DNA from 3 places in the Paenarthrobacter sp. FR1 genome. Region 1 is predicted to be linked to each of the others. Evidence: predicted binding sites of a transcription regulator. Region 1 holds the regulator's gene; each other region holds the start of a gene.
The links. Region 1 encodes HrcA, which represses chaperone genes, less so after heat shock. Its sites were predicted from a motif close to TTNGCACTCGNNNNNNNCGAGTGCNAA; they were not measured.
Positions count from the first base shown of each region.

Region 1 (9,430 bases):
GCCCGAGACGTCAGCTGCACTGGGCTTCGGCTTCCGTGTGGGCTTCCTTGGGCTTCTGCACCTCGAAATCACCCGTGAGCGACTCGAACGTGAGTACAACCTGGACCTCATCTCCACCGCTCCCAACGTGGAGTACGAGGTGACCCTCGAGGACAAGAAGGTCATTCACGTCACCAACCCCAGCGAGTACCCCACGGGCAAAATCTCCGAGGTTCGTGAGCCTATGGTCTCCGCCACCATCCTCGCGCCCAACGAGTTTGTTGGGTCCATCATGGAGCTCTGCCAGAGCCGCCGCGGCCAGATGCGCGGCATGGACTACTTGTCCGAGGACCGCGTTGAACTCCGTTACTGGATCCCGCTGGCCGAAATTGTCTTCGACTTCTTCGACCTCCTGAAGTCCAAGACGCGTGGCTACGCCTCGCTGGACTGGAAGGCCGACGGCGAGCAGGTCGCCGACCTGGTCAAGGTCGACATCCTCCTGCAGGGCGAACAAGTGGATGCTTTCAGCGCCATCACACACCGCGACAAGGCTTACGCCTACGGTGTGATGATGACCGGTAAGCTTCGCGAGCTCATCCCCAGGCAGCAGTTCGAGGTGCCCATCCAGGCTGCCATTGGATCACGCATTATTGCCCGCGAAAGCATCCGCGCCATCCGTAAGGACGTTCTTGCCAAGTGCTACGGCGGTGACATCACCCGTAAGCGCAAACTGCTGGAAAAGCAGAAGGAAGGCAAGAAGCGCATGAAGATGGTGGGTCGCGTGGAAGTGCCGCAGGAAGCATTCATCGCAGCCCTGACCACTGACGAGTCCAAGGACAAGGCCAAGAAGTAGATGCCCAGCGTCCTACCTTTGGGCGATCCGGCACCTGCGGATGGCATACTGCCTCCGCAGGTGTTGGCCGGCGTCGAGCACCGCAAGTTCGGGCTCTACGTCCATATCCCGTTTTGCGCCGTCCGATGCGGCTACTGCGATTTCAACACCTACACGGCCACGGAACTCGGTGGCGGTGCCTCGCAGGATGCCTACGCTTCCACGGCTATTTCCGAACTTGACTTCGCGGCTGGGGCCCTTGATGCCTCGGGCCTGCCGCGGCGGCCTCTCGGTACCGTTTTCTTCGGTGGTGGGACTCCCACGCTCCTCCCAGCCGAGGATTTGGCCCGGATCTTGCGTGCCGCCGTCGGGCAGTGGGGGCTTGAACCCGGCGCCGAGGTGACTACCGAGGCCAACCCTGATTCCGTAACCCCTGAGTCCCTGAAGGTGCTGGCTGACGCCGGCTTCACCAGGGTCTCGTTTGGCATGCAGTCTGCCGTGCCGCATGTCCTGAAGGTGCTGGACCGCACCCATACCCCCAGTCGTGTGCCGCTCGTTGTGCAGTGGGCGCGTGAGGCCGGCCTCGCGGTCAGCCTGGACCTGATCTACGGTACGCCCGGGGAATCCATGGCGGATTGGCAATTGTCGCTTGAGACGGCTTTGTCTTACCAACCCGATCACATCAGCGCCTACGCGCTGATCGTGGAGGACGGCACTAAACTTGCTGCCCAGATCCGCCGCGGTGAAGTGCCGGGAATTGACGACGACGACCATGCCGCCAAGTACGAACTGGCCGACGCAATGATCTCAGAAGCGGGTTTGAGCTGGTACGAGGTCAGCAACTGGTCCAGGTCGCCCGAACAAGCGTGCCGGCACAATCTGGCCTACTGGCGTGGCGATGACTGGTGGGGGATTGGCCCCGGCGCCCATTCGCACGTTGGAGGCGTTCGTTGGTGGAATGTTAAGCACCCCACTGCCTACGCGGGACGGTTGGCTTCAGGAAGTTCGCCGGCCGCAGGCCGGGAAAACCTCGATGCCGATACCCGGGAAGTCGAGCGCATCATGTTGGAGGCGCGGCTGGGGACAGGTCTTGCCGTAGATGCCTTGGACACGATTGGGCGGCACGCGATGGCAGGGCTGATCGCCGATGAACTGGTGGACCCGGTTCAAGCCTTCAGGGGCCGTCTGGTGCTCACCTTGAAGGGGCGATTGCTGGCCGACGCAGTGGTCCGCCGAATCCTGCCCGAATAGCGCCGTCCGTCGGCGCCGGGGACACTACTTGATCCAGCGCAGGTTGAGCTTGTAACGGTGCGGTTGTCCGTGGTTAACCCGGATTCCGGCCGAGACGGAGAAGCACGTCAGTGCAACCCAGATGGCGGTGGCGATCACAGCAAAGACATTGCCCACTACGGGCAGCAGCACCAGGATGTTCGCCAGAACGGCGGCAATGGTGGGCGGCAGGGTGAAGTTCAGCGCTTCCTTGGATTCCTGGGCCGTGAACGGTCCGCGGTCCCTGAAGATCAAGTAGATGAGCAGCGACGGCAGGCAGCCCAGAATTCCGCCGAAGTGCGCCAGCGTAGCCCACTGCCTGTCCTCACTGGCTGTCAGCGGGAGTGCGTTGGCAGGCGCGCCATGGTACTGGGGCCGGCCTGCGGCGCTGCCCGGTTCTTCAGGAGCGTTCTCTGCCACGGTGTCTTCCCTTTGCTGTTAAAAGATGCTGCGGTGTTGCTGTCCCAGAATACCGGCACCAACGTGCTTCCCGGGACCAACGCCCCGATGGCACGCCAGCGCGGTTCCCGGCGGGCGTTGCTTCAGGGGACGGTGAGGAAGTCGATGACTTCCTCTACGCGGCCCAGCAATGATGCCTCAAGGTCGGCATAGCTGCGCACTGCACCGAGGAGCCTTTGCCAGCCCAGGCCAACATCCTCGGCGGTCGCGTGCGGCCAGCCGAACGCGCTAAGAATCCCGGTCTTCCAGTCAATGCCTCGCGGGACCGTTGGCCATTGCTCGATGCCCAGGACCTTGGGCCTGATTGCCTGCCAGACGTCCACGTAAGGGTGGCCCACGATCAAGACGTTCCCCACGGCGCCGGGGACTGTCATGGCCTCGGCCGCGATGCGTGACTCCTTGGAGCCCGTCACGAGGTGATCCACCAGGATGCCGAGCCGACGGTCCGGTCCCGGACTGAAATCGGCGATGGCTGACTTGAGGTCGTCCACGCCATGCAAGGGTTCCACGACGATTCCCTCTACACGCAGATCGTCACCCCAGACTTTTTCGACGAGTTCGGCGTCGTGCTTGCCTTCCACCCAAATGCGGCTGGCCTTGGCCACCTGGGCGCGGCTGCCTTGCACTTTCACGGAGCCCGAGGCCGTTCGTCCGGCAGGAAGTGCTGACGCGGGAGGGCGCGCGGCAGGCGGAAGCAGACGGATGGCCTGGCCCTCCAGCAGGAAGCCAAATCCGAGCTGGAACGACTTCGTCTTCCCTCGTCGGTCCTCAAGGGACACGATGTGCATTCCGCCGGACTTTTCCACGCGGGTGACTTCGCCGACCCAGCCCGACTGGACATCTTCGAGGACCATACCGCGCTGGACGGCCACCTCGGGCAGTTGGCGTTTGGCAGGAGCGGACAAATCCTGCGGGCCCCAGTTGTCGAAAGCCAAGGAGTTCCTACCTTTGTGCTGGAAGTCAGAACCGGCCGCAGTCGCTACCGGGCCCATGCGCTCATATGTGCCGTGGGCGGTTTCAATGCTAGCAACGGGGTAGCTCATACTAGACTTGTTAGCACTTGGGCATGTTGAGTGCTAACAGCGGTGGTCCGATTCGAGATCCCGCGTGACCGGTCGCAGGGACCACGGCAGTCGTCAGGAGGTGGAGCAATGAGTGAGCCACGCAAATTGGAAGTGCTGCGTGCCATCGTTGAAGACTACGTGCATTCCCGGGAGCCTGTTGGATCCAAGGCCCTCGTCGAACGGCACCATCTGGGCGTTTCCAGCGCCACCATCCGCAACGATATGGCAGTCCTGGAAGAAGAAGGCTTGATTGCGGCCCCGCACACCAGTGCGGGACGCATTCCCACGGACAAGGGCTACCGGCTGTTCGTCGACCGGATCTCGCAAGTGAAGCCGCTCTCTGCCGCCGAGCGTCGGGCCATCCACTCGCTTCTTGAGGGCCCTGATGACATCGACGACATTCTGGAGCGCACGGTAAGGCTCCTGTCGCAACTGACCAACCAGGTCGCCGTCGTGCAGTATCCGCACTCCAACCGAGCGCTGGTACGCCACGTGGAGTTCGTCCTCCTTGCCCCCAAGCAAGTACTTGTTGTCCTCATTGCGGACACCGGGAGCGTCGGCCAAAAGGTCATCGACGCGGGCTCGGATGTGGGCAACGAGGCCTTGATGCTTCTTCGCTCGCGTTTCCTCGGCAGCATCGCCGGCACGCAACTGGCCCTGTTGCCGCAGGTGCTGCCCTCTGTGGTTGCACTGTGCCCACCCGAGCTTCGCAGCTTGGCGCAAACGTTGGCGCAGGGGCTTCAGGCGCTGAGTGACACCAGCCGCGAGGAACGCATCCTGATGGCAGGCACTGCGAACCTCGCCCGCTCAAACGTGGATTTCCCGTTGAGCATCGGGCCGGTTCTGGAAGCCCTCGAGGAACAAGTTGTCATGCTCCGGTTGTTGTCCGATATGGGGGATGATCCCCGCGGTGTGACCGTGAGCATTGGCCGCGAGAACCCCTACGACGGTTTGGCAGAGGCCTCCGTTGTGGCCACCGGTTATGGCTCAGGTGCCAAGGTGGGCATCCTGGGCCCCACGCGAATGGATTATCCCACCACCATGGCCGCAGTTCGTGCCGTGGCCCGTTACCTTTCACGCATTCTCGGCGGCTGACCGCCGACCCGAGGAAACATCCGCAGTACAACAAGGAAGAGATACCGACTTTGAGCAGCCACTATGACGTTTTGGGAGTCTCGCCGGAAGCCACCGGGGAAGAGATCAAAAAGGCGTACCGCAAGTTGGCGCGGAAACTCCACCCGGACGTAAACCCGGGCGAAGATGTCGCGGAGCAATTCAAGGCCGTGACCCATGCTTACGAGGTTTTGTCGGACCCCCAGAAGCGCCGCGTCTACGATGCCACCGGCAATGAGAACGGCACCGACAACGGGTTCGGTGGCGGATACTCCGGCCAGGGCTTCGCATTCCAGGACATCTTCGACACCTTCTTTGGCGGGGGCGGCGGCCATGGCGGGCCGGCCTCGCGTGTTCGTCGCGGCCAGGATGCACTCATCAGCGTCCGCATCGATCTCAAGGATGCTGTATTCGGCGTCAACAAGAAGCTTGAAGTGGACACCGCGGTTATCTGCCCCACGTGTGACGGAAGCTGCTGCCGGCCAGGTACCCATCCGGAACGCTGCGACATTTGCGGTGGCAGCGGTCAGGTCCAGCGTGCCGTTCGGTCCATCCTCGGCCAGGTCATGACCACCGCTCCCTGTGGTTCGTGTGAAGGCTTCGGCACCGTCATCAAGGATCCCTGCAACGAGTGCAGCGGACAGGGCCGCATCCGCAGCCGCCGTTCCCTCACCATCAAGGTTCCGGCCGGCGTCGCAACGGGCACGCGTATCCAGTTGTCCGGACAAGGCGAAGCAGGGCCGGCCGGTGGACCTGCCGGCGACCTCTACGTGGAGATCCGCGTCAACAACGACTCCATGTACATGCGTGAGGGCGACGACCTCCACGCCACCCTCAGTGTGCCTATGACGGCCGCCGCCCTGGGAACGGAACTCCAGCTGGAAACCTTCGATGGCGCCCAGGACATCGATGTGAAGGCCGGCACCCAGTCCGGCGAGATCATCACGCTCAAGGGGTTGGGTGTCACCCACCTCCGCGGCTACGGTCGAGGCGACCTCAAGGTGCACCTGCACGTGGAAACGCCCACTAAGTTGGACCCCGCCCAGGAAGAGCTTTTGCAGCAGCTTGCCAAGCTTCGCGGGGAGCAGTTCACGGAAGGGAAGCTTGTAGCGAGCGGCGGCATGTTCGCCAAGCTGCGGGACAAGCTCGGTAACCTGTAGCGGTGAGCAATCCCGTTTTCTTCACCGCGGCCGGGAGCCTCGCCCACGTGGACCCGGGTTCCACGTTCGTCTTGGACGGCCCTGAAGCCCGCCATGCCGTGACGGTCAGGCGCCTGGCCGTGGGGGAGCCGGTGGATATTGCCGATGGTGCCGGGGCCCGGCTAACCGGCACTGTCGCCGAGGCAGGGTCCAGCACCTTGACGGTGACGGCATCGGACGTGGTGTTCGAGGAGCAACCTGAAGTCCGCCTGGTTCTGGTCCAAGCCCTGGCCAAGGGCGATCGCGACGAACTCGCCATCGAGACAGCCACGGAACTGGGAATTGATGCCGTTGTTCCGTGGCAGTCGGAACGCGCGATTGTGCGGTGGAAAGGTGATCGAGCCGCCAAGGCGCATGCCAAGTGGCAGTCCGTGGTCACTGCCGCAGCCAAGCAGGCGCGCAGGGCATGGATTCCTGAGGTGAGGCCCATGCTGGACACCGGCGCCCTGGCAAAAGCCGTCGCCGCTGCTGACTTGGCCGTCATCCTGCATGAGGATGCCAAGAATCCATTGCGAACTGTCCTGACGGCGTCGGAAGCGTTGCGTGGAGCCAGTGTCGGGTCTTCACGCGAGGTACTCCTGATCGTTGGACCGGAAGGCGGAATCTCACCACGAGAGGTGACACGGCTCAGCGACGCCGGTGCCGTCACGGCACTGTTGGGCAACCATGTCCTGCGGTCGTCGACGGCAGGACCCGCCGCCGTCGTGCTTGCCAGCGATGTTCTGGGGCGTTGGTGACCTGCGCCGCGGCGCCCACCAGGCCCTCGGCGCCTAGCCGACGCTGAACAAGCGGGTGTCCGTACTCGTTTCGATGGTGTTGCCGGCATCATCAACCTGCGAGACCCGAAGTTCGTACTTGCCGGCCTTCAAAGTGGCGCCGAAGGCAAAGAGGCCATACTGTCCGGGTTCGCCCGTTGCCTTGGTCTGGCCCGTGAGAAGGCTGGTCTTCTCACCCTTGCCGTTGTCCTGGAGGATTTGCCAATCGATTGGCCGTGAACTGTCGGTGCTGCGGCCGTTGAACTTGACCAAGCCCGTGGGCATGGAGGTGTCTTCCTGGGGATCTATGATCCAGAGTGGGGCCACCAGCGACGCATCGCGCGCCAGGGGCTCACCCAGCTGCACCTGTCCGAACGCCATGTAGTCCTTATGCCCGTCAACCAGGATGACCACCTGGATCTGCTGGCCGGAGTTGATGAGTCCCGAGGATGAGGCGGCCGCGGTGGCCGTGTACACGAGCTGTTGGACCGCACGTTGGGCCATGCCGGCGTCGAGGTTCGAGTTGAAGGCGTCGCGGGAAATATCGACCGTGATGACGTTCTTTCCCGAGATGGAACTCGCGAGGCTGCTCGGTTCCTGCCAGGGGGTAAAGAAGTCATGGTCCAAGGGCTTTTGAGCCATCATGATCCGCAATGCCGTGGTCACCGGGTTTCCGTCGCCGGAAATGTCCCTGAACTCGCGGTAGAGGTAGACCTCTTCCTTACTGCGTCCGATCCAATAAACCGGAATCTTGGTGGACGCCTGTGTCGTCTCCAACGGCGCATTGCTCGCCGGCGCCTCCTGGACCGTCAGCGATGGCGAGCTGGGGGTCGCTTGGCTGCCGTTGCCATTGGCGATGCAGCCTGTCAGCAGCAAGACGGCAAGCATCGCCGGCGCGGCAATGGCGGACTTGGTCCGCTTGCGTGCGCCGTTTCCGTTGCTTGCTGGCTCCGTGATGGGGTTTTCCTGTCCTGCCTTGGATGGTCGGCAGCCGCTGCCGCAGGGGCCGGGCTGCGGGGTGCTGATTCCACCCGCTATGCCAGCTTGGCACATCGTCGACGGCGGTCGGCCGGGATAGTGCGGACTGCAGCCAACTGAAACATGATTGATACCCGCTTGATGCAGAGTTGAGACAATATGTCGGCATTCCGCCGAAGGCCTTGAGGGGGCGCGCGATTGGGGGTTCATGGCGGGCCGCGCTGGCGTAGGATTGAAGACATTCCGGCATCAAGGCTGGCGCTCGTAGGCGGCCAGAATGTCGAATCGATGGGGTAAATACGACCAACCGGAGGAGATCAGGCCCTTAGGCCAGCACTATGAGTGAATCTTTGAACGGGCGGCTCAGGACCGGAAACGGCAACCAGCCACCCACTGAGTTCCCGCATTCGTTACCGGGCACGCGCACGGAAGTTGTCACGTTCGATAACTCCGAGCAGATGGTTCACTCGCTGGGCAGCCATGACGAAGCCCTGCGGTTCATTGAGGAACAGTTCCAGGACGTCAATTTCCATGTCCGGGGCAATGAGCTCTCAATGACAGGCCCTTCAGCCGTCATCTCACGCATCATGCGTCTCCTTGAGGAAGTGCGCGGGCTCGTGGCCAAGGGAACCGTGGTTACACCTGACGTCCTCCAGCAGCTCGTCTCGCTGTTGAAGAGCCAGTCGGTGCAGAGCCCCGCAGATGTCCTGACACACAACATTCTGTCCAGCAGGGGCAGAACCATCCGGCCCAAGACGCTGAACCAGAAGAACTATGTGGATGCCATTGATGACAACACGGTGATCTTTGGAATCGGCCCTGCAGGTACGGGAAAGACTTACCTTGCCATGGCCAAGGCCGTGCAGGCACTCCAGCTGAAGGAGGTCAGCCGGATCATTCTGACGCGTCCGGCCGTGGAAGCGGGTGAACGGCTGGGCTTCCTCCCCGGAACGTTGAGCGACAAGATCGATCCCTATCTTCGGCCGCTCTACGATGCCTTGCACGACATGATGGATCCGGAATCGATCCCGAGGCTGATGGCCGCAGGGACCATTGAGGTCGCACCATTGGCCTACATGCGCGGACGCACGCTGAACGACGCCTTCATCATCCTCGACGAAGCTCAAAACACCACGCCGGAACAGATGAAGATGTTCCTCACCCGGCTCGGTTTCGGTTCAAAAATGGTGGTCACCGGCGATGTCACCCAGATCGACCTGCCCTTTGGCGCCACGTCCGGATTGCGGATTGTCCGCGAAATCCTCTCGGGAATTGATGACGTCAATTTCTCCATCCTCGATGCCGCTGACGTCGTCCGCCATCGCTTGGTGGCCGATATCGTCTCCGCGTACAGCACCTGGGATGACGCGCACCGCACTGACGCCGCAGGCACAAATCACAAACGTGGAGAACGTAAATGAGCATTGAAGTTAACAACGAGTCCGGTGTAGCGGTGGATGAAGCGCAGCTGGTGACGTTGTCGCGCTTCATCTTTGAGCGTTTGTATATTCACCCCCAAGCCGAGCTGTCCATTCTCCTTGTGGATGAACCGGCCATGGAAAAACTGCACATTGAACTGATGGACGAGCCCGGGGCAACAGACGTTCTGTCCGTACCCATGGACGAGCTGACTCCGGGCACTCCGGACAAGCCCACGCCTCAAGGAATGCTGGGCGACATTGCCATCTGCCCCCAGGTGGCGGAGGTACAGGCCCGCAATGCCGGGCACGCCACGCAGGATGAAATGCTGCTCCTGACGACTCATGGCATCCTTCACCTGCT
Region 1 is NZ_JBPFSF010000006.1:109,772-119,201, reverse strand. It holds gene lepA (translation elongation factor 4) at 1-832, shown strand, start outside; gene hemW (radical SAM family heme chaperone HemW) at 833-2,062, shown strand; gene ACR30Z_RS13365 (DUF4870 domain-containing protein) at 2,087-2,500, opposite strand; gene ACR30Z_RS13360 (DUF3097 family protein) at 2,623-3,474, opposite strand; gene hrcA (heat-inducible transcriptional repressor HrcA) at 3,691-4,698, shown strand; gene dnaJ (molecular chaperone DnaJ) at 4,749-5,876, shown strand; gene ACR30Z_RS13345 (16S rRNA (uracil(1498)-N(3))-methyltransferase) at 5,879-6,652, shown strand; gene ACR30Z_RS13340 (GerMN domain-containing protein) at 6,686-7,723, opposite strand; gene ACR30Z_RS13335 (PhoH family protein) at 7,987-9,069, shown strand; gene ybeY (rRNA maturation RNase YbeY) at 9,066-9,430, shown strand, end outside.

Region 2 (9,771 bases), on a different contig from region 1:
TCAACTACGGTTCCAAGGCCACGTACAAGGACGGCGGTTCCACCCAGAACCGCAAGCAGTACGGTGACTCGCACCTCGCCCAGTGGGCGGCAATACAGCGCATGCAGGAACTTGGCTGCGTGGAGTACGACTTCTGCGGCACACCGCCTGCCGCGAGGATCAAGGACAAAACCCACCCCCTCTATGGAATGGGCCTGTTCAAGACGAGCTTCACCAAGACCGTCACGGACTTCGTGGGCTGCTACGACCTCGTGCTGGGGCCTGTCCGGCACAAGTTGTGGCTCAAAGGTGCGGAGCGCATCTTCCGTCGACTCGAGACCATGCGCACAGGCGGCCAGTTCTACTGACGGTCAACCACAGCCAGAACGCCAACTTCAGGCCCGCCCCGGCCACCAACGGGTGCAAATCTACTTTAGGTGAGGTATTTTCTTTGACTCCGATTGAGGCTGGAACCGACATGGAATTCGTGATTCTCAGTGACGCTGATTTCGAGACCTTCGCCAAGGGCCATCCGCAAGGCAGCTTCATCCAGTCCATGGACCTGACGCGGTTCCAGCGCGCCCGCGGGCAGGAAGTCGAGCTCTTCGGCGTGACCCGCAGCGGCACCCTGATTGCCGCAGGGAAGCTCGTCTACACTGCCAATCGCTTTGGCTACAAAGTGTGTGACTGCGCCAAGGGACCACTGATGGACTACAGCGACGCCGCCGCGGTGCGCTTCGTCGTCGAGCAGTTGAAGAAGCGCGCGGCCTCGAAAAAGGCCGCTGAGCTGCGCATCTCGCCCAACATCCGGTACATCGCGCGCGACGAAGAAGGCGCCGAGCACCCGGAGGTTGAGGACAATCGTCCGCTGCTGAAGGAGTTCGAAGGCCTGGGCTTCAGGCACCAGGGCTTCGACATGAACTTCGCGAACATCAACTGGATGTTCATCAAGCAGCTCGACGGGATTGCCGATTCCGAAGAGCTGATCATGGGCATGAACTACCGCACCCGCAAGGCCATCCGGAAAGCCGAGAAGAACGGCGTGTACCTGGAGCAGGCCACGCTGGAAACACTGGACGATTTCTACAGGGCGTTGAGCACCGCCGGCGACGAGAAGGGCTTCACGTACCGCGAGCGCGAGTACTACGAGCAACTTCTCCGCAACACCTCCGCTGAGTTCACCAAGCTCATGATGGCCAAGATCAACATCCCTGAGTACCGCGCGTCCATCACTGAGCGCCTGGATGCCGAGTCCAAGACCCTCGCGGACCTCAAACGGGAGGTAGAGGAGACTGGCAGCAAGAAGAAGGCCAACCGCGTCAAGGTGGTCCAGGACCTCGTCGACAGCTACGAGCGCAGCCTCAAGGACATCGAACGGTTCCCCGATTCCGTGGGCGTCGCGACTGTGGCAGCCATCCACTTCGCCTGCTCGGGCGACGAACTGGTGTGTGTCATTGGCGGCACCGTGCAGGACTACATCTACTTCAACGGCGCCACGTCCCTTTATTGGGGCATGATGCTGCACGCGCTCAACAACGGGTATTCCCGCTACAACTTCTACGGCACGTTCGGCATCCAGGGCCAGGACGAGACCGGACATGGCGGCTATGAGTTCAAGAAGGGCTTCGGAGGCGAGGTAGTGCAGTTGCTCGGCGACTTCGTCGCCCCCGTGAACCCCTTGGTGTTCAACGCCTACCGCGTGGTCAGGGAGCTCGCAGGAGCCGCCCAGACAGTACTGGGACGATTGCCACTTGAGAAATTGCCAGTAGTGCGAAAGCTTCGGGGGAACCGCTAATCAAACAAGCCAAAGGAGGATCACCGCGTGACTGAACGCCCCGAGGGGTCCGCCAGCCGGCCCCACACCGACGGTTTGCCCAAGACCCAACCGTTGCGTCCGTCGCAGGTCCGGCAGAACGTCAACGCCAAGCGCATGCTCATGCGCCTGGTCCAAGGTGATAGTCCGCCCACCGCCCCCATGAACATCGTGGACCGGCTTGCGGGGAGTCCTTACGCCAACCCCACCATCCAGGTGGTGGGGGTGGATGCCTCGGCCCGGAAGACCATCGACTTCGCCCTTCATCTGGCAGAGGTCATGTTCCGATACGGCGCTGGGGCCTTGGAAGTTGAAACCAGCATGATTGCGGTCACTGCTGCGCTTGGCCTGAAGAACATTGAAGTGGACATCACCAACCAGTCGGTGGCCATCAACTATGCTCCCAAGGACCAGACTCCCATCACGCTGCTTCGCGTGGTGCGCTCCTGGACCAACAACTACGCAGGCTTGGCTCAGGTGCACCAACTGGTCACGGACATCGTGGCCGGCGGAGTGGGCCGCGACGAAGCCGTACGCAGGTTGAACGAGATCATTCGCAGCGCCAAACCGTTCCCGCGGTGGATGGTCACCATGGCCTTCGGCATCTTTTCGGCGGTCTTTGTGGGCGTCCTGGGTGGCGGGCTGGGTGCATCGGCCGTGGCTTTTGGCTCTAACATCCTGATCAGCCTGCTCTCCCGTCAACTTGCCAGATGGCGGACGGCGGACTTCTTCAACACCATGGCGTGCGCGTTTCTGGTCACCTTCATCGCCCTGATGCTCGGCTGGGCGGGTGTGGACATCCCTCCGTCCATTGTGGTGGCGGGCGGGATCCTGCTGTTGCTCCCAACGGGCCGCCTCGTTTCGTCAGTGCAGGATGCCATCAACGGCTTCCCGGTCACAGCGGCCGGCCGGTTCCTCTCCACGGCGCTCACCTTCGGAGCCATCGTCGCGGGTATCGGCGTCGCCGTCGTGGTCGGAACGCTGATGGGCAGCGAAGTCCTGGACGTCACGCGAACATTCCCCGACGCGTATCCGCTGTGGGGCCAAGCGGTCCTGATCGCGATCGCGGTGGTGGCCATCGGAGTCACCGAACAAACGCAGATGCGTCTGTTACTTCCGACGGCGGCAGTCGGCATCGTGGGCTTCTTCGTTTTGTGGGGTGCCGGGGCAGCTGGTCTCGGCGATCGCCTGTCGCCGGCCGTCGCGGCGGTGGTGATCGGTCTCCTGGGCCGGGTTGTGGCGCTCAAGCTGGGTGCTCCGCAGCTGGTGGTGGCCGTCCCGGCGGCCCTGATCCTATTGCCCGGCCTCACTATATTCCGGTCGATGTATGTTTTGACCGTGGAAGAGGGAGACATCCTTGTGGGTGCTGGCGGCATGCTCAACGCCGCGGCCATCGTCATGGGGGTGGCAGCGGGCATCGTGCTCGGCGACAACCTCGCCAGGCCGCTGACCAAGGGCCTGTCCAGCAATGAACGTCGCCGGGTCAGGCGCCGCTAGGCATATCAGAGCAAACAGAAAGGGCGCCGCATCTTCGCGGCGCCCTTTCTGCACTAAAAGCTAGATCTGTCCTACGGGAAGTTTCTTCTCTGCCTGGAAGACTTCCTCAACGCGGCCTTGGGCCCAGTAACCGGACAGGGAGACCTGCGAACGCTCCAGCCCGCGCTGTGCGAAGAAGATCTCGCGCAGGCCCCTCATATAGCCACGCTCGCCGTGGGCGAAGACGTCGACCCGCCCGGGCAGCCATTCTGTGGTGCGCAGTGCCTCAAGCAGGAGATCGCTGGATCCGGCGGGAGTTCCCTTGCGGAGCAGCCAGTGCAGTTCCACGCCGGCCGGTGCTGAGATCGGCAGAATGTCGGCCTCGCTGTCCACCTCAAGGTAGGCCGTTCCACGGGCGTTAGCACCCAAAGCTTCAACGCAGGCGGCGATGGCCGGGATAGCGGCGTCGTCTCCGGCGAACAGGTACCAGTCCGCGTCAGGGGCGGGCTTGTAGGCCCCGCCCGGGCCTGTGAAGATCATGGAGTCGCCTGGTTCGGCTGCGGCTGCCCAGGGCCCGGCGAGACCTTCGTCGCCATGCACCACGAAGTCGATGGCCAGTTGCTGGGCTTCGAGGTCCACCCAACGGATGGTGTAGGTCCGGGTGTGCGGCCACTGCTCACGCGGCATGGTGTCCCGGATGGTCCATAGGTCCAGCGGATATTCGTAATCGACACCCGGCTGCGGGAAGACGATTTTCACGTAACGGTCCACGTACTCGTTGTTCGCGTAGTCGCTGAATCCTGGCCCGCCGGCAACGATCCGCACCATGTGCGGCGAAAGTCGTTCCTTCCGCAAGACGGTCAGATTGACCTGGGGGCGGGTTTTGCGTGAGGCGGACGAGGTGACGGGGAGAGCAGTCATGAAGGTAAGCCTAAGCTAATTCACTGAACGCCTGCTGGGTATGAGTCGAAGGTTACAGTTCCGGGCTAGAGCACGGGCAGTTCCCACTTGATGGGGTCGGCGCCCTGCGCCCGCAAAAGGTCATTCGTGCGGCTGAAGGGCTTGGAGCCGAAGAAGCCCCTGGACGCCGACAGGGGACTCGGATGTACCGAGACAACCGACGGCGCTCCCGCCAGCAGCGGCGCAACTCCTTCGGCATCCTTTCCCCACAAGATCGCCACCAGTGGCCTCTGTCGACCAGTCGCGTCGGTTCGATTGGCCACAGCGGTGACGGCCGCCGTCGTCAGGGCCTCCCAACCTTTGTTGCGGTGTGAGCCGGCATTCCGCGCTTCGACGCTGAGGACGCGGTTCAGCAGCAGGACGCCTTGGTCCGTCCAGGCGCTGAGGTCGCCGTGGACCCGGGGTGGCAGGCCGAGGTCGTCATGAAGTTCCCGGTAGATGTTGGCAAGGCTGCGGGGGATGGGGCGCGTTTGCCGTGACACGGCAAAGGAAAGCCCGACGGCGTGTCCCGGCGTCGGGTACGGGTCTTGGCCCAGAATGAGTACTTTGACGTCAGTAAGCGGCTGGCGAAAGGCGCGCAACAGATTGTCGGCGGCAGGAAGGACCTCGGCGCCGTTCCGGGCCTGGCGGGCCACGAAGGCCAGCGCGTCCCGGAGTTGTGGTTCAACAGGCCGCAAGGCCTCTGCCCAGTCGGGGGCCATCAGCTCCTCAAGCGGCAGATCAACCAGCGCGTCAAATCCGGGATCCGCCACGCCCGTGGGTTCAAGGTCAAACAGTGCATCCTCGCCAGTCACCACGCCATTGTCTCCCGCCTGGCGCCGGCAGGGCGAATGACAGCGTTGTTATTCGCCCGTAACATAGGGGTAGGACATTTTCACCCAACAAGCGTCGAAGGAGTGTGCCGTGGCAGAACCAGCACCGGAACCGATGGCGCCGCAGGCTACCGGGTTGGCCCTTGAAGATCTCGCGGCCGGGACCCGCAGCGACTCCCCGCTCAGTGAACGGGACCAGCAGATGCTGGCCCTGGAACGGCAGTGGTGGAAGTACGCCGGCGCCAAGGAACAGGCTATCCGCGAACTGTTCGATCTCTCCGCCACACACTATTACCAGATCCTGAACGCCTTGATCGATACCGAGGATGCGTTGGCCCACGATCCCATGCTGGTCAAGAGATTGCGTAGACTACGTACGTCCCGCCAACGTGCGCGGACGGCACGTCGCTTGGGGTCCGACGCGTAAATCGCCAGGCTGATCTGTCAGCAGCAACCAGCAAGGACAACGCTTCACCATGACCAAATTTGCCAGGGACGAATTCGACCAGGTCCCACAGAACACCAACCGGCAGGGCGTGCACCGCGACGCCCAGGAGACCGCCCGCCCCACCCTGTGGCCGGTCCTGACCGTAGGAGCCGTAGCTTTGGTGCTCGGCCTGGTGGCCTTCCTGATCCTTCCGAACCTCGGCTTGGTGGCCCCGAGCGCGTCCTCAAACGTTTCGACGCCGGCTCCCCAGCAAACTGGTGCCTCACCATCTGCCGAGCCCACCGAGGCAAGCAGCGACCCCGCCGCCTCCGGCGAACCCAGCCCGGAAACGACGCCATCGGACGTTCCGTCCGAGACGGCGTCCGCAGCGCCGGTGGACAAGACCACCCCGGTGGCGGTTTACAACGGGGCCGGTACCGCGGGCCTGGCCGGCCGAGTGGCAGGCTTGGTCGAAGGTGACGGCTGGACGTTAAGCACCGTAGGCAACTGGGGCGGCGTACCCCAGCAGACGTCCGTCATCTTCTTCAATGCTCCTGCGCAGAAGGCCAACGCCGAAGCCCTTGGCGCACTCCTGGGCATCCAGGCGATTGTGGAAACCCCCGACGTCCAGCAGCCCTTGGTGGTCGTGGCGGGACCCGGCTACCAGTAGCCGCGAAACGGTCCGAAAAGGCCCAACTCGGTTAAGCCTCAATAACAAAAGTGATGCCCTCCCCGTTCATGGCAGCGCCGGCATAGTGACAGTGGTTACAGTGGATTAATTCCGGTACGGAGATCCCGGCAACCGGTCTTGGCTACTGCGAAAGTGTGGGCATCATGGCATTGGGAACCGTCAAATGGTTCAACGCCGAAAAAGGCTACGGCTTCATCACTGTGGATGAATCCGGGGACGACGTCTTTGTACACTGGTCCGCCATCCAAATGGACGGCTTCCGCGCCCTGGAGGAGGGGCAGCGGGTGGAGTTCGAACTGGGGGAGGGCCAGAAGGGGCCGCAGGCCGAAGGGGTCCGGGTCGCGTAGCTCGCCGCGAGTTCAGCAGTTCCCGTCAGCTCATGGCTGAAACCCCTTTGTTTATAGCGTAAATTGGCATCCCTGCTTGCACTCTCCCCCGCCGAGTGCTAATTATTGATTTAGCACTCCTACGGTTCGACTGCTAAGTCCGGCCCGGTTAATCCCGGTGGCGGATGGCTTTGGGCCGCTGGAGGATCAAGAAAAAACCTTGGTGGGGTGAGGTTCGGAGCGCGGGGCATACATAGGCCGCAAGCAAAGGACCGTCCGTCGCGGGCACCCCATCTGACAGGTACCTTCTTAACGACTGTCCCGAAAGGACTACCGCCGTTATGGCCAAGATCATTGCATTTGATGAAGAGGCACGCCGCGGCCTCGAGCGGGGCCTGAACATCCTCGCTGACGCCGTCAAGGTTACCCTCGGCCCGCGTGGACGCAACGTCGTCCTCGAAAAGAAGTGGGGCGCCCCCACGATCACTAACGATGGCGTTTCCATCGCCAAGGAGATCGAGCTGGACGATCCTTACGAGAAGATCGGTGCAGAACTGGTCAAGGAAGTTGCCAAGAAGACGGATGACGTCGCTGGCGACGGTACTACCACTGCAACCGTGCTCGCCCAGGCACTGGTGAAGGAAGGCCTGCGCAACGTTGCCGCCGGCGCCGACCCGCTGTCCCTCAAGCGCGGTATCGAGAAGGCTGTCGAGGCAGTCATCAGCGAACTGCTGGCCTCCGCCAAGGAAATCGAAACCAAGGAAGAGATCGCAGCTACGGCTTCCATCTCCGCCGGTGACCCGGAAATCGGCAGCCTGATCGCCGAAGCCCTGGACAAGGTGGGCAAGGAAGGCGTCATCACTGTCGAGGAGTCCAACACCTTCGGCCTGGAGCTCGAGCTCACCGAGGGCATGCGCTTCGACAAGGGTTACATCTCCGCTTACTTCGTCACGGATGCTGAGCGCCAGGAAACGGTTCTCGAAGACCCGTACATCCTGATCGTCAACTCCAAGATCTCCAACGTGAAGGAACTCGTCACGGTTCTGGAGAAGGTCATGCAGTCCAACAAGCCGCTGCTGATCATCGCCGAAGACATCGAGGGCGAGGCTCTGGCCACCCTGATCGTCAACAAGATCCGTGGCACCTTCAAGTCCGTTGCCGTCAAGGCTCCGGGCTTCGGTGACCGCCGCAAGGCTCAGCTCGCCGACATCGCCATCCTCACCGGTGGCCAGGTCATCTCCGAAGAAGTTGGCCTCAAGCTCGAAAACGCTGGCCTGGAACTCCTCGGCACCGCCCGCAAGGTTGTTGTCACCAAGGACGAGACCACCATCGTTGAAGGTGCCGGCGACGCCGAGCAGATCGCCGGCCGTGTGGCCCAGATCCGCGCCGAGATCGAAAACTCCGACTCCGACTACGACCGCGAGAAGCTGCAGGAACGCCTGGCCAAGCTGGCCGGCGGCGTTGCAGTGATCAAGGCCGGTGCCGCAACCGAAGTTGAGCTCAAGGAACGCAAGCACCGCATTGAGGACGCAGTCCGCAACGCCAAGGCTGCTGTTGAAGAAGGCATCGTTGCCGGTGGTGGCGTTGCCCTCATCCAGGCCGGCGCCAAGGCATTCGCCAACCTCACCCTCCAGGGTGACGAGGCAACGGGTGCCAACATCGTCAAGGTTGCCATCGACGCTCCGCTGAAGCAGATCGCCTTCAACGCAGGCCTCGAGCCGGGCGTTGTTGTAGATAAGGTTCGCGGCCTGCCTTCCGGCCACGGCCTGAACGCTGCCACGGGCGTCTACGAAGACCTTCTGGCTGCCGGCGTCAACGACCCCGTAAAGGTCACCCGCTCGGCTCTCCAGAACGCTGCCTCCATCGCTGGTCTGTTCCTGACCACCGAGGCTGTAGTTGCCGACAAGCCTGAGAAGAACGCTCCGGCTGCCGGTGGCGACGAGATGGGCGGCATGGGCGGCTTCTAAGCCCCTAAGCTGTAGCGATACAGCGCCAAGCATCACGCTTTAGAGCAAACGACGGCGGTCCTCACCTACTGGTGGGGGCCGCCGTTTTGTGTTGGCTCCCGAGGGCCGGCTCCCCAAGGAGGTAGCAGCAGGGGCCCTTATGAACGCTCAAAACGGCATCCCGTGCTGCTTAGTGGAGTAATAGCACGGAATAAGTGTCAGTGCGTTCTGGCAGGATTAACGCTATGACGATTATTGCTGCCGCCGATGGGTCCGCCCTCGGTAATCCTGGACCGGCCGGCTGGGCCTGGTACGTTGATGACTCCTGTTGGCGCGCAGGAGGGTGGCCGCACGGCACCAACAACCAGGGCGAACTAATGGCTGTCCTGGACCTGTTCAGGTCCACTGCCCATGTACCCCAGGAAGAACTGCTGATCCTGTGCGACAGCCAGTACGTTATCAACTGCGTCACCAAGTGGATGCCGGGCTGGAAGCGGAAAGGCTGGCGGAAGGCCGACGGCAAGCCTGTGCTGAACGTGGACCTGCTCAAGGACATCGATCAAGCAATCGTTGGCCGGAAGTACACGTTCGAATGGGTCAAAGGCCACGCCGGCCACGACCTGAACGAAGCCGCGGACGAGCGCGCACGCGCCGTTGCCACGGCCTACCAGCAGGGCGTGGCGCCGAAGGTGGGTCCCGGCTTCCCTGGCGCTGGGCAAGGGGCGCAGGCCCAGCAGGAGAGCCATGTCCAGGCCGCCGAGCCGGTTGCTGCAGCAGCATCCGCCAGTGCTGGCATTCCTGCCGGTGCCAGCGCAGCAGCGGCAGTGAACGCAGCTTCGACGCTTGCCAAGGCGGGCCGGGCCATGAGGCCGCATTTCGAGCCAACCCTCTTTGGAGAGTCGGGCATCTTTGGCCAAGCAGATCTTTTCAGCGAGCTCGACGACGACGCTTCCGCTCAGGAGCTGTCCGCGGAAGATACAGTGCTCGCCCTGGAGCGTGAACTCCTCAGGCCTGATGTGCGGGCGGACATCGGCCGGATCGGCATCCTGTTGCACCCCGATTTCGCGGAAATCGGCAGCTCCGGACGGTTCTGGACACGGGATGCCATGATGATGGCGCTGGAAGAGGATCCGGGCGAACCTACCGAGTTGGAGCTTCTCAGTGCCGACCGTCTCAGCGACAACGCCATCCTGCTGAACTACCGCAGCTTCGCCCATACGGGCTCAGCGCTCCGGAGTTCCGTCTGGATCCTGGACCGCGGCCAATGGCGGCTGAGATTCCACCAAGGGACTGTAGAAAACTAAAGCAGCCATCGAAAACTAAAGCAGCCATCGAAAACTA
Region 2 is NZ_JBPFSF010000002.1:2,078-11,848, forward strand. It holds gene ACR30Z_RS04715 (lipid II:glycine glycyltransferase FemX) at 1-347, shown strand, start outside; gene ACR30Z_RS04720 (peptidoglycan bridge formation glycyltransferase FemA/FemB family protein) at 458-1,774, shown strand; gene ACR30Z_RS04725 (threonine/serine ThrE exporter family protein) at 1,802-3,289, shown strand; gene ACR30Z_RS04730 (siderophore-interacting protein) at 3,350-4,189, opposite strand; gene ACR30Z_RS04735 (uracil-DNA glycosylase) at 4,255-5,025, opposite strand; gene ACR30Z_RS04740 (DUF3263 domain-containing protein) at 5,132-5,467, shown strand; gene ACR30Z_RS04745 (LytR C-terminal domain-containing protein) at 5,517-6,137, shown strand; gene ACR30Z_RS04750 (cold-shock protein) at 6,302-6,505, shown strand; gene groL (chaperonin GroEL) at 6,826-8,451, shown strand; gene ACR30Z_RS04760 (RNase H family protein) at 8,676-9,734, shown strand.
Region 2: groL (chaperonin GroEL) is a predicted target of HrcA. The motif match lies at 6,616-6,642, and genes of this name have one in related genera.

Region 3 (9,771 bases), on a different contig from region 1:
GTCCTTGTCTTAGGTGGTTACCCCCTCCATAGAGGTAGTAGTCCGAACCGAGGACCTATGACGCCGAGCCTTCCACGCGCTTGAATTACATCTCGTGCCGTCATTCGGATCAAGAGTCAGATAACCTGACATCACCCGCAACATCACGCACATCATGGGGAACAATGAACGACCAGAACCTGCCGTCCGCGCCACCGCCGTACCCCTCCCAGCCTCCCCAAGCTCCGCCATACGGTGCAGCCCCTAGTGGGCATCCGCCCTATCAGCAGGGATACGCACAGGTTCATCCCACGTACGGTCAGCCACCCTACCAACAGCCGCTTCAGGGGCAGCCCGCCTACGGGTACAACAGCTACCCAGCCCAGCCGTTCAGACAGAGCGGCCCGCAGTCCTCTGGGTACCGAGTGACTGCCGGGATTGTCGGTATTGCGCTTGGAGTATGGCTGTTCTTCTCATTCGCCATCGGTGCGTCCCGAGGTCAGGGGGCGGAGCTCGTGTTAACTCTGATTGCATGTCCTGGTGCCATTGCTGCGGGCATTGTCCTTTTGGCGAAGCAGAGGGGCCGGGGCCGTGGTGCTCCGATCACGATGATCTGTGTTGCGGGCGCAGCGCTGCTCTTCTCGTTCGGTTCGCCTGGGCAGTTTCTATTTAGTTTGATGTTGAGCACGCCCATCTTCATAGTGATGGGCATCGGGCTGGCACGAGAGTCAAAGGGTTACTAACGCGGCGCCATCGTCCTTTAGGCCCGTGCGTGCTTCTTCCCTGCAACACGCACCGCCGCGTCGCCCTCGCCAGTCACGGAACCTCCGGTCCCCAACCCGCGGACCGTCCACCCCGCACTCCGCCAGGCCTCAGCGTCCAGGACGTTGCGTGCGTCCAGCACCAGCCGGCGTCGTACCAGCGCTCCAACTTCAGAAGGCGACAAAGCAACGTACTCGTCCCACTCCGTCAGCAAAAGCACCAGCTCCGCCCCTTCGAGCGCGCGTTTGGTGGAGGCTTCGAAGCGGATCTGGGGGTAGCGGATCCAGGCGTTGTTGATGGCTTTGGGGTCGGTGACGGTGACGTGGGCGCCCGCGGCGGCGAGTTGCTGGGCGACGTCCAGGGCGGGGGAGTCGCGGATGTCGTCCGTATCGGGCTTGAACGCTGCGCCGAGGATGGTCACCGTGCGGCCGGACAGGAAACCGCGGCACATTTCACGGGCCACCTCCACGGCGCGGGAGCGCTGGTCCAGGTTCACCGAATCCACCAACGCCATCCACTCATCCACGGACGGGACGGACAGTCCACGCGCCTGCGCCCGGAACGACCGGATGTCCTTGGGCAGGCAGCCGCCGCCGAAGCCGAGTCCGGCGTGCAGGTACCGGTTGCCGATGCGCGGATCCAGGCCCATCGCCTCGCTGAGCTCGCTCACGTCAGCGCCCGACGCGTCGCACAGCTCGGCCATCGCGTTGATGAAGCTGACCTTCGTGGCCAGGAATGCGTTCGACGCCGACTTGATGAGTTCCGCCGTCGCGAAGTTGCAGACCAGGCGCGGAATGCCGGCGCAGATCAGCGGCTCGTACACGGCGTCGAGAACAGCAGTGACAGGAGCACCGGCTGCGGCGCCCTTGCCACCCGGGACGCCGTAAACCAGCCGGTCGGGCACCAGAGAATCCTTCACGGCCGTGCCTTGGCGCAGGAACTCGGGGTTCCAGCCGAGCAGCACGTCCGAGCGTCGGGCCAGGACAGCGCGGAGCGTCTCCACCGTACCTACCGGCACCGTGGATTTACCGACGACGGCGGCGCCCTTGGCCAGGTGCGGCAGGAGGCTCTTCGTGGCGCCCATCAGGTAGGAGAGGTCCGCAGTGTCGGAGGTCTTGGACTGCGGGGTTCCCACGCAGAGGAAGTGCACCTGCGCATCTGCCGCCTGGGAGAAGTCCGTAGTGAAGACCAACCGGCCCGTGGTGCGGCCGTCCTTGAGGAGCTCATCCAAACCGGGTTCGTGGAAGGGTGCCATCGCCTTGTTGAGCTGTTCAACCTTGGAGGAATCGACGTCGATACCCACCACAGTGTGGCCCATGGACGCGAGCGTTGCAGCATGAACTGCGCCGAGGTAGCCGCAGCCGATCACGGAGATCTTCATGAGAATGGTCCTTTGCTTGAGGTGAGTTCGGTGGGGCCGGTTCCTTCAGGCACACCGGAGATGACTTCGGCGTAGTGGCGGACCAGATCGGCGCTGAGCACAGGCCACGTCCGTCCCTGGACCGAAGCGGTTGCTGCCGCCGCGAACGCGCGGCGCTTGGCGTCGTCGCCCATCAGGTCCTGCACGTATTCACGCAGTTGGGTGAGGTTTCCGGGCTCATACAGCCAGCCGGTTCGTGAGTTCTCCACGAGGTCCAGGGGGCCGCCGCGTCCAGTAGCCACCACGGGAACGCCCGATGCCATGGCTTCCTGGATGGTTTGGCAGAAGGTCTCGAACTCGCCGGGATGGACGAAGAGGTCAAAGGAAGCAACGGCCTCAGCCAGCGCATCGCCGCCGAGGAAGCCGGCAAAATGGGCGTCCGGCAGCTGCGCCTCAAGGGCCGCGCGCTGCGGGCCATCGCCCACAATTACCAGCTTCGTGTTGGGCAGATCAGCGAGCACAGCGAGGTCCTCAACCTGCTTCTCCACGGCGAGCCGGCCGACGTAGCCGATGATCCGGTGACCGTCGGGCGCTACAGAGCTGCGCCACGCCGTCGAACGTTTTGCGGGGTTGAAACGCGCGGTATCCACACCGCGACGCCACATGTCCACGCGCAGGATGCCGCGTCCGCGCAACTGGTTCAGCGCGAACGTGGACGGCACAAGGGTTCGGGTGGCCAGGAGGTGGATGTTGTCCACGCGGGTCCAGGCCCAGTTCTCCAGGAATGGCACGCCATAGCGGGCGGCGTAGCTGGGGACTTCGGTTTGGTAGATCGCCACAGTCGGGATGCCGAGTTGATGGGCGGCCTGCACGGCGCGCCAGCCGAGGACGAACGGGGAAGCGAGGTGCACCACGTCGGGCGAAAAATCGGCAAGGATTCGCTTGACCCGATTCACACCGCCCAACGCCACCCGCACATTCGTGTAACCGGCCAGCGGCACCGAGGGAAGCCGGTGCACATATGCACCCTTCTCGACGCTCGAAACATCAGTGTCCGACGTCGACGGCGCGATCACCATCACCTCATCCCCGCGCTCCTGCAGATGCTCCAGCACCCGCAGTATCGAGTGGGTTACCCCATTCATCAATGGCAGGAATGATTCGGCGACGATTGCGATCCTCACGCCTTCAACGGTGGTCGGGGCGGTTGGCTTTGCGGGTTCGAACGGGTGGCCTGTGGAGGAAGAGTTGGTTAACAGGTGGGGCATTAATTTGTCCGAGCCCACGCGTAGACTTCCTTTATCCGACGCGCTGGGCGTCTAAAGTTCTGGGGGTTTCAAAAATGGGTGCTGTTGTTGATGTTTCGCGCGCGCTTGGGGGAGTAGGCGTACGACGACGGCGCCGGGCAGCGGCGCGATCAGTCGCCGTCGGCTTGGGCCTGGCACTGTTGCTGGGAACCGTTGGTTCCCCGGCGTCTCCCGCAATAGCGGACGCTGTGACGGATTTCGTTCCCGTCGGCGAACGGCCGGGATCAATCGCCGTCAACCCGGTCACGAACAAGGCCTATGTGGCCACCTTCGAAGGCGTGTCCGTGATCAACGGTGTGACCGCTTCAGGCACCCTGAACGTCGGCGATATGCCCTGGGACGTTGACGTCAACAGCGTCACCAACAAAATCTACGCAAGCCAGATCGGCGGGACCGTCGCCGTGGTGGACGGGGTCACGGAGACCACGACGGCGACAGTTACCGTTGGCGCTGATCCGTACACAGTGACGGTCAACGAAACGACCAACAAAATCTATGTAGGCGTCAAGGGCGGCGTCACCATTATTGACGGTTCCACCCTCGCCACCTCGTTCGTGCCGCTCGCCGGCGGTGCGCAGGACATCGTGGTGAATCCTGCGACTGGCAAGGCCTACGTATTGTCCAACGGAACCATCAAGGTCATTGGGGCGAGTGGGACCGTAACAGGAAGCATCGCTCCTGGCGGGACTCCCATCCTCGCGCTGGCAGTGAACACCGTGACCAACAAGGTTTACGCTTCGACGCTCGCCAACCCTGCGGCCACCCTGCTGGTGATTGACGGCGCAAGCGACACGATCACAGCAACCCTCCCGTCCTCCACCAAGCTGGGGATCGTCGCCGTCAACACTGCCACCAACCGGATTTACGTGGCCGTGGACGGCGCGTCCGTCGACGGCGGCGTGAAAGTCTTCGACGGTGCAACCCAGACCGAAACCACCATGATCAACGCGACCTCCCGTGTCAACGAAGTCGTGGTGAATTCCACGAACAACAAGATTTACGCTGCTTCCTACGGAGGCGGAACCACCGTTATCGACGGACGGGATAACAGCAGCTACGTCGTCTACACAGGGAACCAGCCTGTTGCTGCCGCCGTCGACACCACCACGGACAGGGTTTACGTGGTCAGTTACGCACGGACCTCCGTGGGTGTCATCGACGCACGGGTGGAACAACCAGTCAAGAACGACTTCAACGGTGATGGCTTTGCTGACGTCCTGGCTCGGGAATCCTCGGGCGTGCTGTGGCTTTACCCGGGCAACGGTTCAGGCGGTTGGCTGTCACGAGTCCAGGTTGGTCAGGGTTGGAATGTCATGAATGCCCTGGTCGCTCCCGGTGACTTCAACGGTGACGGTAACGCCGATGTCCTTGCCCGTGATGGCGGTGGGCTGCTGTGGCTTTACCCGGGCAACGGTTCAGGTGGTTGGCAGCCGCGTGTTCAGGTTGGTAGCGGCTGGGCCGGCATGACCGCGATTGAATCGATCGGCGACTTCAATGGAGACTCCTTCGTTGACGTTGCGGCCAGGACCGCCTCGGGCGTGTTGTGGATTTACCGCGGCAACGGCTCCGGTGGTTGGCTGTCACCTATCTGGGTGGGGACTGGTTGGAACGGCATGACCGAGATCACCGGCGTGGGCGATTTCAACAGCGACGGCACCCCCGACCTCACTGCCCGCGACTCTTCCGGTGTGCTGTGGCTCTACCCCGGCAACGGGTCCGGCGGCTGGCTCCAGCAGCGCGCGATCGGCCAGGGCTGGAACGTCATGAACTCGCTGGTTGGTCCCGGTGACTTCAACGGCGACGGACGTGCAGACATCCTCGCTCGGAACTCCGCTGGCGAGCTGTGGCTGTACGCGGGCAGCGGCGGAGCAGCGTGGCCTACGGGATCCCGTATCGGCACGGGATGGAATGGGATGACGGCGATTCTCTAAGGTGCGCATGCCACCGATGCATCTTTGCGGCGGCGCCCGGGGTGGGCGCCGCCGCATTCTTGCGGTCTGTCATTCGCCCCTCGTATGACGTGAGATTATCTAGGCATCATTCGCATCATGCACTAAATGGGGTTCTCCAAAAATGAATACAAAAAGATTGATGTCAGCTCTTGCTGTGATCACCGCGCTGGGGCTGAGCCTTTCCGCGTGCGCCGCAGCAAGCCCCAGTCCGGCGGCCACTGTTTCAGTGGAACCTCTAACGCCCAGCACGCCCAGCCCGACGGCCTCGACGGCCAAGTCCCCGCGAGGCAACTTCGTCAAAGAAGTCGGAAGCTCGGCCGGCATTACCAACAAAGACTCAGATCGCATCGTTACTTTCACCGTAAACTCACTTACTCCGGATGCTCCCTGTACTGGGCCATACCCCCAGCCTGTGGTGAATGGGCACGTCGTAATCCTGGATGTTTCCATTGAGACTTTCCCGGAGTTGGCAGACCCTAACGGCGGCTACTCAGAGTTCGACATGAACGCTGGGATGTTCAAGTTCGTCGGCACCAACGGGACCACCTTCAACGGGGATCTCAACACCCAGGGCGCGTACATGTGCTTGGCTGACGAAGAAAGTATCAGCCATAACGGGCGGGGAATAGGTCCTGCAGAAAAGGTAACCGGCAAGATTGCGCTGGACGTGCCCGAGCCCCATGGAACGCTGATCTTTAGGAGTCACCTCACGTCCGGTAGCACCGGTTGGGAATGGACCTTCTAGCAATGAGCGCGGATGGTTTCTGCTGGGAGTCGTTGATGCTGTGACGAGGTAGAACGTGCAATTTCCCGAATACTAAAGCGTGGCTACTCCTCAGGGAGTGGCCACGTTTTTAGTCCATGTTCCTATTCTGTGGCGCCTTCTGTGGCGCCGGAGTTACTCGGTCTCGGCCACCCCGCGCCCGCTTCAGATCCTTCCGCAGCCCACGATTGTCTTCCCGCAGCCCTTCGTTGTCCTCAGCCAACCCACGGTTGTCCTCGCTTAAGCCCCGGTTCTCCGCTTCCAACTCCAGCACCAGCTTCACTCCGGCCAGGTTCAACCCCTCGTCCAGCAACACCCCGATCCTCCGCAAAGTCGCCAGGTTCCGTTCGCTGTAACGGCGGGTTCCGCCGTCGGTCCTCTCGGGAGTGAGCAGCCCTTTCCGCTCGTACAGCCGAAGGTTCTGCTGGCCGGTGCCCACGAGCTCGGCAGCAACCGAAATCGCATAGACACCCAACCCCTCCCGCTCGACAGCCGACGCAGAGCCGCCGTCGCTCGCTGAGGCGCCCTGTTCGCCGTCGTACTCCCCAGCAACAGGGCTCCGTGAACCCGCCATCAAGAACCTCCAAAAATCTTCGAAAACCTACTTGCACCACTCTCTCGCCAGTGCTATAAAAAATCTATACCAGCCACCACAGATCAGGAAGGGCTGGGACAACAACAAATCAGCATCAAGACCAGAGGAGTGAGAACACAATGCTGATGCGCACTGACCCGTTCCGCGAATTCGACAGGCTCGCCCAACAGGTTTTTGGCACAACAGCACGCCCTGCCGGCATGCCCATGGATGCTTGGCAGGAGGGCGAGGAGTTTGTCGTCGCTTTTGATCTGCCCGGTGTGAATCCTGAGACCGTTGACCTTGATGTCGAGCGCAACGTCCTCACGGTGAAGGCAGAGCGCAAGTCGCCCGCTGGCGAGAACACTGAGTTGATCGCCGCCGAACGACCCCAAGGCGTCTTCAGCCGGCAACTGATCCTTGGCGACACCTTGGACACCGAGGGCGTCAAGGCCAGCTACGACGCGGGCGTGCTGACACTCCGCATCCCCGTCGCCGAGAAGGCAAAGCCACGGCGCATCGAGATCACGTCCAACGGACAACGGCAGGAAATCAACGCATAAACCGTCCGCTCCGCTGGAGGGTCCGCCCGGGGGTGGCCCACCAGCGGAGCGCCGGACCGGGAGCCTCCGATCGGCCGCAGCATCGGAAAGAGGGCGCAGGCTTCGTGCCACGCCACAGCGCTTGTCGCGCAGAGGAATAAGCGGTCCCTGACGTCGTCTCCCGATCGATGGCCCTCGGCTCACGCCGGGGGCCATCCCCAATCCACGGCACCCCAACGGACCAGCAGTGAACAGCCAACCTGACTACTACGCCACCCTCCATGTGCCACCCGACGCGACAGCCCGCGACATCGCCCGCGCTTATCGCCGCTTGCTGCGGACACGTCACCCTGACACGCGTCAAACGGCGGACGGCGACACCACTGGTGCGTACGACGCCCAGGAACTGCACGCCATCATGCAGGCGTACGTCGTTTTGTCGGACCCAGGAAAGCGGGCGGCTTACGATCGTGCGCGCTCTGGCTTGCCTGCCCCTGCGCCGGGAACGCCGGTGAAGGTCCGTGTCCACGGCCACGAACCGGGAGCCGACAAGCAGGCAGCCACCGGGAAGCAAGCGCCGATTTCGTTCGGGCCACCCCGATGGGAACCATCACCCGGAACCCTCAGAAACCCAAGGAGTCATCCATGAGTGCCTGGCGTCCATACGACGGCCACATCATCCCCGCCTTCTACGAACGGTTTGAGAAACGCTGGGGGAGGGGGACGGCCCCCTTCCTGGACCCCGAAGTCCACGAACAGCCCATGCCGCGGGCGCAGTGGATCAACCCGGACACGGGGGCGGCAGTCGCCGTCGTCCCCATCTGGACCGACGACCCCGAACACCGTTCCTTCGGAGTCTTCTACCTTCCGCCCGCAGGAGACATTTGGATGCTCCGGCCCGGCCCCACCGCATTCCTGGAACCCGGCGAGGGAGCGAGCAAGCAACAGGTGACGCTCCGCAACGACGCCTTCCGGAAGGCCGTTGACCACGCCAAGGAGTTCATCTACGGGCCGCAGCCCTGAGGGACGTCCTTGAGGGGCGGGACCTCGAGTGGAGGAGTTCCGACGTCGGCGAGGTAAATCGCGGACCAATCCTGACCTCGAACGGTCATAGGCTGAAGCCACTGAACCCCGAGGAAGAGGACACAGCCATGACCGCGGCAAACCCGAGTATCAGCACCGTCCCTACCGGCTACTCCAGCGTCAGTCCCTGGCTCATCACACGTGACACCAACGCCCTCTTCGAGTTCATCACCGCAGCATTCGGCGCAGAGGAGATCGACCGCGTCGTCGGGGAGGACGGCACCATCGGGCACGCGGAGGCGCGGATCGGCGACTCGGTAGTCCTCGCTTTCGACAGCCGACCGCACTGGCCCGCAACGCCGTCGTACCTCCGCCTGTACACGCACGACGCCGATGCCGCCTTCAACGCCGCCCTCACCGCGGGTGCCACGGTGGTTTCGGTCCTGGACAACAGTGCCTGGGGCGATCGCGGTGCCAGGATTCAGGACCCGTTGGGGAACGTCTGGTGGATCATGTCGCATATGGAGGACGTCTCCGACGACGAAGCCGCCAACCGTTGGCAAGCACCGGAGTACGCGGCGGGGATGGCGTATGCCATCGACTCGCTTCACCGGCACATGACTGGCCAAGAGGACGCGCCTGTCCCGGGCGAGGTCAAGGCCATGGCCCCGCCGCTACGTGCTGAAGGAGTCAGTGCCGTGCCTGTCGGCTATTGTTCCGTTGAACCGTGGATCATTACGCCCAGCACGCCTGAACTCCTTGAGTTCATCGCCGCCGCGTTCGGCGCCCAGGAAGCGTTCCGAGTGCCCATGGAAGACGGGTCCATCGGCCACGCGGAGGCGAAGATCGGCGATTCCAACGTCCTCGCCTTCGACTCCCGCCCGGACTGGCCTCCGACTCCGGCGTTCCTTCGCGTCTACGTCGACGACGGCGATGCCGCCTTCGCTGCTGCGCTCGCCGCCGGTGCCACGGCAGTGACGAACATGACGGAGATGTTCTGGGGCGAACGGGTGGGCAGGGTCCGGGACCCCTTGGGGAACCTTTGGTGGATCCACTGCCGGGAGGCTGAGCTCACCGAGCAGGAAGCCTACGCTCGGGCGGGTGATCCGAAGTTCGTGGAGGCCATGGAGTACGTGTCGGGCGTCGACTTCTTCGCGAGGGGTTAGCCCCGGAAAGCAAAAAGAAGGCTGGTGCAGCCTAAGGAGAGAATCCCAAGGCGGCTGCACCAGCTGCTAGTACGACTTTCTGCTATGAGTTGTGACACCTATCCATTGGCCGCTCCTAGTTCCCGGCTTCGATTGTTTCCGGGCCTTGCAATGTCAGCTGGGGGCGATCATGGCGTTCGGCATCCGCCCCGTGAGAACACCTCCAATCTTACGGCGACCCAAGGGAAAAAGCGCAGGGATTCGCGGTATTTCAGGGGCGCCTGCCGGGGGAGTGGGGCCCACCGTGGCACGATAGATCACGATGAAACTGCGCGCTGATCAGACCGGAAACCGTGGCCTCCCC
Region 3 is NZ_JBPFSF010000002.1:234,156-243,926, forward strand. It holds gene ACR30Z_RS05780 (UDP-glucose dehydrogenase family protein) at 740-2,122, opposite strand; gene ACR30Z_RS05785 (glycosyltransferase family 4 protein) at 2,119-3,285, opposite strand; gene ACR30Z_RS05790 (FG-GAP-like repeat-containing protein) at 3,444-5,339, shown strand; gene ACR30Z_RS05795 (hypothetical protein) at 5,500-6,105, shown strand; gene ACR30Z_RS05800 (MerR family transcriptional regulator) at 6,215-6,697, opposite strand; gene ACR30Z_RS05805 (Hsp20/alpha crystallin family protein) at 6,838-7,260, shown strand; gene ACR30Z_RS05810 (J domain-containing protein) at 7,487-7,888, shown strand; gene ACR30Z_RS05815 (hypothetical protein) at 7,885-8,262, shown strand; gene ACR30Z_RS05820 (VOC family protein) at 8,391-9,428, shown strand; gene ACR30Z_RS05825 (cell division protein PerM) at 9,730-9,771, shown strand, end outside.
Region 3: ACR30Z_RS05805 (Hsp20/alpha crystallin family protein) is a predicted target of HrcA. The motif match lies at 6,728-6,754, and genes of this name have one in related genera.